One region of the Sporosarcina sp. FSL K6-2383 genome, then DNA from elsewhere that is predicted to be linked to it. Evidence: riboswitches for the same ligand, from Rfam matches in the RefSeq annotation. Region 1 holds a riboswitch; each other region holds the start of a gene.
What was found. A riboswitch is a leader RNA that binds a small molecule or an ion and turns the genes downstream of it on or off. The one in region 1 is predicted to bind cobalamin.
Positions count from the first base shown of each region.

Region 2: it holds a riboswitch for cobalamin, as region 1 does, so the genes downstream of both, MKZ10_RS04855 (ABC transporter substrate-binding protein) here and MKZ10_RS04205 (ribonucleotide reductase N-terminal alpha domain-containing protein) in region 1, are expected to answer to the same signal.
Region 3: it holds a riboswitch for cobalamin, as region 1 does, so the genes downstream of both, metE (5-methyltetrahydropteroyltriglutamate--homocysteine S-methyltransferase) here and MKZ10_RS04205 (ribonucleotide reductase N-terminal alpha domain-containing protein) in region 1, are expected to answer to the same signal.

Region 1 is NZ_CP152017.1:790,569-793,781, forward strand. It holds gene MKZ10_RS04205 (ribonucleotide reductase N-terminal alpha domain-containing protein) at 1-1,641, opposite strand, end outside; cobalamin riboswitch at 1,854-2,037, opposite strand; gene MKZ10_RS04210 (glycine betaine ABC transporter substrate-binding protein) at 2,272-3,159, opposite strand; gene MKZ10_RS04215 (ABC transporter permease) at 3,162-3,213, opposite strand, start outside.
Region 2 is NZ_CP152017.1:927,211-930,423, forward strand. It holds gene argS (arginine--tRNA ligase) at 1-1,026, shown strand, start outside; cobalamin riboswitch at 1,297-1,450, shown strand; gene MKZ10_RS04855 (ABC transporter substrate-binding protein) at 1,568-2,533, shown strand; gene MKZ10_RS04860 (iron ABC transporter permease) at 2,526-3,213, shown strand, end outside.
Region 3 is NZ_CP152017.1:2,993,713-2,996,925, forward strand. It holds gene MKZ10_RS14970 (ABC transporter substrate-binding protein) at 1-709, opposite strand, end outside; cobalamin riboswitch at 1,148-1,296, shown strand; gene metE (5-methyltetrahydropteroyltriglutamate--homocysteine S-methyltransferase) at 1,439-3,213, shown strand, end outside.

The DNA of each region.
Region 1 (3,213 bases):
TTGGTCGATGAAGTATCCTGATTTATAAAACCAACGTGTTTCTGGGCTTAAATCTGGAGCAATGATTGGAATGCTACTGTCTAGTTGTTCATCTAGATAGCACTTTTGAATAATAGGCTCAATTCCGATGGTACTAGCCGCTAGGGTCGCTGTCGATGAAAGGGATGCTATTGCCGTCATAGAGGCGTTCCGTATACCGTTTAACGCAACATTGGCACGAAGTCTCTGCCATGACTTTGAAAGGTATCCCCTATCTTCAAAATATGCTCCGTTATACCAATCTGATTCTTTGAATAAAGGATAAGCCCCTTTTTCTTTCGCGAGCTCCATCGAAGCGGAAATCGTTAAATAGGCGATATTCTCGTATAATTCATCGGCAAACTCTACTGCTTCCACAGACTCCCAACGAATTTTATTTAAGGCAAGCAAGTGATGCCAGCCTGTTGTACCTAGCAGTAGACCACGATTGTGTACGTCTTTTGGCATTGACTGTGCGTTTAAATCAATGGCATTGTCGAGCATGCGCACCTGAATCGTAATGAGACGCTCCAATACACCAGCAGGAACTGCACGTCCAAGGTTGATGGACGAGTGGATACTTTGATTTGGATGTAAGGCATCGTTTACTGCTGCATATTTGTTCGTCTTTTTTCGATTGATCTCATCTTTATAAACTAGATGGGGAAAGCCAGTTGTTAGTTGGCTATGCATGATCTGCTTCATAAGGTCGATAGCGAAAATGGTCTTTTTGCTAAGTTTCGGATGCTGCACACATGCCATGTATTTTTCACGAAATGAGCCTGCCCCCTTCTTTTCATCATAAAAATCCTCAAGGGAATAGCCCATGACAGCCTGCACCTCATGTGGGTCAAATAAATGCCAATTGCCACGTGATTCAACTTGTTCCATAAATAAGTCAGGGATATAGACAACTTTGTCGTCGATCGTACTGTCAAGGAACTTAGTAATATCTATGTGGTAGACAGCTAGGTAGCTGGTAAACGTTGTTGGCTTGTTATTATTTTGTTTTTGAAGTTTTCCAGCGTTCAGCAAGGTTGGCAATTCGACGGTCATATATAAATGACTCATTGCCCAGTAGGCTTCCGCTATTTTTTTAAGCCGTTTTTCTGTTTCATTTTGCATAAGGATCATTGCGATGATGAGCCATCGTTCCTGGGGTAGTTCAACAGGTTCATTGTCAGCATCCCTCGTAATATAGTTACTCATCATCATTTGCAAGGCGCTATACGTGAATAATTTGTCTCTTTCTGGGGTGATTAGGTTCCCGATAAGCCGAAGTTCTTCTTGTGAATAGCGTTCAACTAAAATCGGGTCGTACAAACCAAGTGTCACTAATCGAGTAGTATGTGCCGCGAAATCTGTGTAGATGTTCGAGTGACGCTGCTTGGCATAGAGGTCATGAAGATGAATTCGTGCTGCGATAAAGGTCCAGTGTGGTTCGTGCTCATTTAATTGGCTGAGCGAGTGTGAAATCATTGACTGTGACCAGTCTACGTAGCTACCGTTAGGGAATTTTTTGATCCATAATGTACTTGCTTCCAATAAAGAGGCTACTGCCTTCGTACCAAAATCCAAGGATAATTTAGTTAATAAATCGAGATGTTTTGTTTGCATAGACATTATTTGTCTCCTTCCATGATTTATGTTTGGAATCAAGCTGATCTCGCTTTTCAAAACAAAAAAGCGATAGTTCTACCTTTTCGGTAGAGCCATCGCTCATGGATTATTCGTTGGAAACAGAATAGGACCGCACACATCATTTGATTTAGTCGTATAACGACGGATTGATGGTAGGAACCTGCTCGCTTCCACCTCTCAACCCCCGAAGAAAGTGTCGCATAACGATGGAGGGCAGGTCTTCTGGCTCGCGCTTCATTCTTCCAGCCAGCCTTCCCATGGATTTACTCCACAGTGGCTTTTTTGGCGGTCGTCAGCGCTTACAGTTGCGGGGACAGCTCCGGATTTTCCCGGATTCCCTTTTAAACCGATATCGGTACCCATTCATCGTTCAAAAGTATATAGTGTGTACAATTTACTAACTTAACACTAGCATGTAGTGGGCAAAACGTAAAGCAAGAAGGCGATATTTTGCGTGGCGGTCATAACCTCATGTGAGACGGTCATAAAGTGGCTCGTGGCGGTCATAAACAACTTCAAGACGGTCATAACGTGGCTTATGCCGGTCATAACGTCAAAACGCCGTGCAAAAACCGCATCTCTCGCTTGCGGAGAGGTGCGGTTTCGCATTCATCATTCTTCCATTAACCCTGACTCAATAAGGAACTGCTGTGCAACTTTCTCCACCATCATTCCCTCATTATCCACTTTAGCATTCATCTTCTGCATTGCTTCTTCGTCAATCATGTCTGCCAGTTGCTCGAGTACTTCTTCAATCTCAGGGTACTCCACTAATGTTTCTTTTCGTACAAGGGGCAGTGCATGGTAAGGCGGAAAGTAGGATTTATCATCCTCTAGCACACGTAAGTCGTAATCTTGTAACTGACCGTCTGTCGTGTACGAGTTAATGACGTCTACTTCATGAGCGCCGATGGAACGATACATGATGCCGTGATCCATTCCTTTGACGTCTTTGAATTTCAATCCATATTCTTCCTGGAATCCAGGCAAGCCATCTGGACGGTCGATAAATTCAAAGACAGCACCGAGTATAAAGTCTTCCGAGACATTAGCGAAGTCACTGAATGTCTTGACGCCAAGTTCCTCGGCTCTTGATTCATCTAACGCTAATGTGTACGTATTATTGAAGCCGAATGTGTCGAAGGCGATAATGCCATCTTCATTGACTAGTCGTTTGGTAGTCGCCAGTGTCTCCTCGGCTGTGCCTGGGTCTTCGTGATAATAGTTAACGACAATCGTTCCCGTGTAATCGGGTACGACATCGATTAGGCCGTTCAGCATAGCGTTCCAAACGACGTTGGAGCCGCCGAGATTTTCTTTGTAAACGACTTCGATATCTGTTTTATTTTCAATCAATTGCCCCATGACATGTGACAAAATGATACTTTCTGTATTATTCCGAGAGCCTAGTGTTAGTGAATCTTTTTCGATGAAAATACAGCCTGACAGCATACTTGCAATAAGGCCTACCAACATCAATACAATAAATTTATTTTTCATACTTACTTCAATCCTTCCGGCGTCGTCCATTTTTCAAACGCACCGAAGAGTGTT
Region 2 (3,213 bases), 140 kb from region 1:
GCGAAAGAATTCGGTGATAAATTCGTCAATGTTTCTGAACAAGAACGTTTTGACTATTTCCGTAAGCACGGACTTGATTTTGAATTGGCAAAACTGAAGAAAGACTTGGCTGATTTCCGCGTATCATTCGATGTTTGGTTCTCAGAAACATCATTATATGAAAATGGTAAAATCGATGTAGCACTCGACAAGCTACGTGCAAACGGTCACGTTTTTGAAGAAGATGGCGCAACATGGTTCCGCTCTACGACATTCGGGGACGATAAAGATCGTGTACTTATTAAAAACGACGGCACATACACGTATTTATTGCCGGATATCGCCTATCATGAAGATAAATTATTCCGTGGCTTCGATAAGCTGATTAACATTTGGGGTGCCGATCACCACGGCTATATTCCTCGTATGAAAGCCGCAATTGAAGCACTTGGCTATGACCGTGATACGTTGGAAGTAAACGTAGCACAAATGGTGCAGTTATATAAAGATGGCGAAAAGTTCAAAATGAGTAAGCGTACAGGGAAAGCAGTTACTTTACGAGAACTTGTGGAAGATGTTGGTCTTGATGCAGTTCGTTATTTCTTCGCCATGCGTTCAGGCGATTCGCAAATGGATTTCGACCTGGACTTAGCCATTTCTCAATCCAATGAAAACCCGGTGTATTATGCACAATATGCACATGCACGAATCTCTTCGATTTTGCGACAAGCCAATGAAACAGGACTTTCTGCGTCTGTGGATAATGTTTCTTTATTGCAAGCTGAAAAAGAATTGGAATTACTAAAGAAAATTGGAGATTTCCCGAAAGTGGTCAGTGACGCTGCAAGAATGCGTATACCACATCGCCTCGCAACGTATATCCAAGAATTGGCTGCAACATTCCATAGTTTCTACAATGCAGAAAAAGTATTGGACCTCGAGAATCGCGACTTGTCAGAAGCAAGACTTGCACTTATTACGGCAACACGCACGACCATTGCAAATGCATTGAAACTGATTGGTGTTTCTGCACCGGAGAAAATGTAATCCGTTTAAGCGCCAGACTAAGATGAATTCATCTTGGTGTGGCGCTTTTAGTTAGGGAAAAGGTCACAGTTTGCAAGCAAACACTAAACGAGTGCAAGCGAATGCAGATTGAATGCAAGCAAAAAAAATACCCACTCCACATCCTGTGTCCAGTCACTGGCACATTCAATGGAGTAAAAATGGCTTATCCACACGAGGTTCAGTAATCGTAAAATCTACACCCCTCTCGACACCACGAAAACTTGTAGTATACTAAAAGATGTACAAAATTACATAGCTAAACATAAAGGTGCCTCGCCATCAAAGACGAGGTTAAAAGGGAAGTCGGTTCAATGCCGACGCGGTCCCGCCACTGTATGTGTGAGTACATTGCGAAGCGATGTGAACACGAGCCAGGAGACCTGCCTTTATGAACAACCCGATAGCCTACGCGGATAGGTTTGGTGGAAATCGGTGCATCTATGCGACCGCATTTTTACTAAACAATCCTCCGTACTCATACGGGGGATTTTTATTTAGAACAGTACTGGAGGGAAACACTATGAAAAAAATATGGCGATTATGGCTGACGTCAATACTAGCAGTGTTTTTACTCGCTGCATGTGGGACAACTGCAACAGATGATAAGCCGGAAGTAAATGCAACAGCACAAGAAGACGTTGTTGAAGCAGCATTTCCAGTAACATTAACGGATGCAGTAGGCAATGAAATACTATTTGAAAAAGCACCTGCAACAATCGTTTCTATGACTCCAAGCAATACGGAAATACTATTTGCACTTGGACTTGCAACTGAAATTATTGGTGTCAATGATTATGATGATTACCCAGAAGAAGCATTGGCCAAAGAGAAAATCGGTAGTATGCAATTTGACGTTGAAAAAATCATTGCCATGGACCCGGAAATTGTTTTTGCACATGAGTCGGGGCTAGGTGCAGGCGAAAATGGTCTACAACAACTCCGTGATGCAGGCGTATCTGTATTCGTTGTGAAAAATGCACTGGACTTCGAAGAAACATACGGGACGATTGTAACAATCGGACAAGCAACAGGTAAAACAGCAGAAGCTGAAAAAATTGTTGCTGACATGAAAGTGAAAGTTGAAGAAGTGACAGCTAAACTAGCGTCAGTCGACAATGAAAAAACAGTCTTTGTTGAAACAACCCCAGCTCCAGAAATTTATACACCAGGTAACAATACGTTTATGAATCAAATCCTTGAAATGGTGGGAGCAGAAAATATTGCCGCAGACCAAGAAGATTGGTTCATAATGGATCCGGAAGAAATCGTTAACCGCAATCCTGATGTCATCGTTGTGATGTATGACTATATCGATACAGCTGTCGAAGATGTTTATAAACGTGATGGCTTTGATTCCATTACGGCTATCAAAAACCAAGCAGTTGTTCAAGTGAATGAAAACAAGACAAGTCGCACAGGCCCACGTCTTGCAGAAGGCTTGGAAGAAATAGCAAAAGCCATCTATCCAGAGGCGTTTGATGAATAAATCTAGTGTCGCCTACATCGTATCCATCGCCACGCTCCTGGCGGTGGTCTGGCTCGGTGTATCAATCGGTTCTGTGAATATACCGATTAGTACGTTATGGAGTTCGGGAGTGGATGAGAAGGCTACAAACATCCTATGGAAGATTCGTATGCCGCGCGTCGTATTGGCAGGACTTGTCGGTGCGTCGCTGGCGATTGCAGGAGCTGCTTTTCAAGGGCTACTCAAAAATCCGCTCGCTGATCCATACACCCTCGGAGTGTCATCCGGCGCCTCTGTCGGCGCTGTGATGACGCTTTTTTTCGGTATTTCCATTCCGGTTTTGGGCACTTATACGCTACCCATTTTTAGTATGGTTGGTGCGGCACTGACAATGTTCCTTGTATTGGGCTTTGCTCGTCTTGTCGACCATTCGATGACGATGGAAACCATTATTCTGACAGGTATTATCTTCGGTTCATTTTTAGGCTCAGTACTATCGCTGATGATTGCGCTGACAGGGGAAGAACTGCGCCAAATTATCGGCTGGTTGCTTGGCAGCGTGTCCATGCGCGGCTGGAATTATGTCACGATGATCTTGCCGTTTGTTATTATTGGCTCCATGATGTTGTGGCTATGTCGCCGTGAATTAAATGCTATGCTGTTTGGCGAAGAACGTGCGCATCATTTAGGCGTCAATGTCA
Region 3 (3,213 bases), 1.5 Mb from region 1:
GATTATCAGCAAGTAATGTTAAGTCGTAACTTGCAGTCACCCACGTCGGAGACCAATAATACCCTATCCATGGTTCACCTTCTTTGTAAGCACCTACTAGTGATGCCACAATTGCAGAATCTGATCCTGGTGCCAAATAATTATACTGCTCATCCAAGCCGTACGTTTGCAACTTCGTTTCTAGATGTTCACTAACCGTCCAACTAGAGGGAGCACCAATAATACGTCCTTTACTTTTATCTTCTGGATCTTGGAAAATTTCGGGATACTTCGCTAAATCTTCAACCGTTTTTAAATCCGGTGCGATTGGCTCAATCCCTCTTTCTGCATCCCCTTCAATGACATATGTCGGTACGTATAACCCCTGTGAATTGTCGGCGAAGTTAGTAGAGACATTAACAATATTTCCTTTTTCAATTGCTGCCTCATAAACTTCTTTGATATTATCTGTCCATAATTCCATATAGACATTAATATCCCCTTTCTCCAATGACTGAACTGTTGCAGCCGTCGTACCACTTGTTACTTCTGTGTCATAACCATAGCCTTCCTCAACAATGAGTTGGGCAATACTATTGTGGACACGAATGCTATCCCAACCGGCATCAGCAAATTGGATTACTTTAATACTGTCTTTACTTGTCTCCCCACTACACGCGGAAAGAATTAAAAGCATACAAATTGAGAGAAAGATCGTAATTTTTTTCATTAGAAATTGTTACCCCTTTTCATCTTTTTTAAATTAGACGTTATAAACATACTTCCCCCTAACTGTTTGGTTTATCGTGGCTCCTATTCCCCCAAAACTGAATAGGGAAACCTCAAAAAAATCTATCTGTCTAATTTATAGTTTTTAATAATACAGGAGTTTCCAAGTCATTGCAAACCCACATCGGCAATTTGCTGGCAATAATACAGTTAAAATCATTATAAAAATAGTTAAATTTACGAGTGAATCATTTAATATATTTATACAAAAAGGGAAACATAGATATAAATTTATTGTAGAATCATACCTGCCAACTTGCCACCTAACTTGTTGATACCTTGATTGTTTTTCATACATTCGGAACATTTGACAATCCTTTGTATTCAGTTTGACAGAACAGTAGATACGTGATAACTTTGAATACATCGACAATTCCATAGTAAAGCAATAGAAATAGGTGGTCTGATAACACATGCTTTTGTCAGATCTTAAAAGTGAAGCCGGTGAAACCATAATCCGGCGCGGTCCCGCCACTGTAACAGTAAATTTGCTGAAGCCAGATAACTGCCTTTTTTGCGACGCTCTACCCTACGGTCGATAGGGAGTGTTAGGATGACAACGCATCTCTATTTATATTCTGCGTAAACATTTCTAACCTTCGTTAGAAGTGTTTTTTTGTTTCCTTATTTAAACACTTCGTTACTTCACAAAAAGAGGAGACGAAACGATTTGTCAATTGTCAGTAGTACGGTTGGATACCCCTATATCGGGGGCAATAGAGAATGGAAAAAAGCACTCGAAGCCTTTTGGGCTGGGAAATTGGAGGAAGGTCTATTCCTCGAGGAAATTGAAAAACTTCGTCTAGAACGTCTTCAAAAACAAAAAGACGCAGGAATCGACCTTATTGCTGTCGGTGATTTCACTTTGTACGATAGGATGCTCGATACGGCTGTCATGTTTGGTATGATTCCTGAACGCTTTAACTGGTCTGGCGGTGATGTATCGCTTGCAACGTATTTCTCCATTGCACGTGGTAATGATGGGGCTGTTGCCTCAGAAATGACTAAATGGTTTAATGCGAACTACCATTATATCGTTCCTGAATATAGCAAGAAAAAACTAGTATTAACAGAGAACAAACCCCTTACTGCCTATCTGGAGGCGAAAGAAAAATTAGACATTGACGGTAAACCTGTCTTAATCGGACCGTATACGTTTTTAAAGCTATCAAAAGGCTATGCGAAAAAAGATATTCCAGCGTTCATTTTGCAATTAGTTCCTCTATATAGCCGAATTTTGAACGAATTAGCAGAGGCAGGAGCGCAATGGATTCAGCTTGAAGAACCTATTCTTTCCACATCTCTAACGAAAGAAGATATTCAAACAGTTACTGAAATTTACAAACAACTAAGCGTCGAAGCTCCAAATGCCAACATTCTATTACAAACATATTTTGAGGCCATTGAGCATTATGAAGAGGTTGTTGCCCTTCCTGTTGCAGGGATTGGCCTTGACTTTGCACAAGGTGCTGAGAAAAACCTTGAACATTTGCAAGCACACGGATTCCCGGCGGATAAAGTACTTGCGGCTGGTTTAATCGATGGACGCAATATCTGGCGTGCTGATTTGCGGGAAAAAGTAGCATTACTCGATACATTAACACAACTTGTGCCAGTGGATCGCATTTGGGTACAGTCTTCAAGCAGTCTACTTCACGTTCCCGTCACGGTACAATCTGAGGTAAAGCTAGACGCAACGATTAAAGCTGCGCTCGCTTTTGCAGATGAAAAACTTGTGGAGGTCACAACACTAGCAAAAGGCGTACGTGAAGGTAAGCAAGCTATTACTGATGCAGTGGTAGAAAGTATAACTGCCCGTCAAAATCTTGCGGACTTGCCTGCAAGAAATCACCCTGATTTGTTGGCATCCGTACAAAACATCGGAGAACAAGATAGTAAACGAAATTCTCCATTTAAGGAACGTCGCGACAAACAACGAGAAACATTCAATTTGCCTCTGCTACCGACAACCACAATTGGTAGCTTCCCGCAAACACCAGAAGTTCGTCGCGCACGGACAAAATGGCGTAAAGGTGAATCAACAGATGCACAATATCGCGATTTCGTACGTGATGAAATCAAACAGTGGATTGATATTCAAGAGGATATTGGACTGGATGTCTTCGTTCACGGTGAATTCGAACGGACAGATATGGTTGAGTATTTCGGAGAGAAATTGGGCGGCTTTGTCTTCACTGAAAAGGCTTGGGTCGTTTCCTATGGCTCTCGCTGTGTTAAACCACCAGTTATTTACGGTGATGTGACATTCATCGATCCGATGACAGTGGAGGAATCAGTCTATGCTCAATCCTTGACGGACAAACCGATGAAGGGAATGCTGACAGGGCCTGTCACTATTTTGAATTGGTCATTTGTACGCGACGATATTTCACGGAAAGACGTCACGTATCAGATTGCGCTTGCATTGCGTAAAGAGGTTGAAGC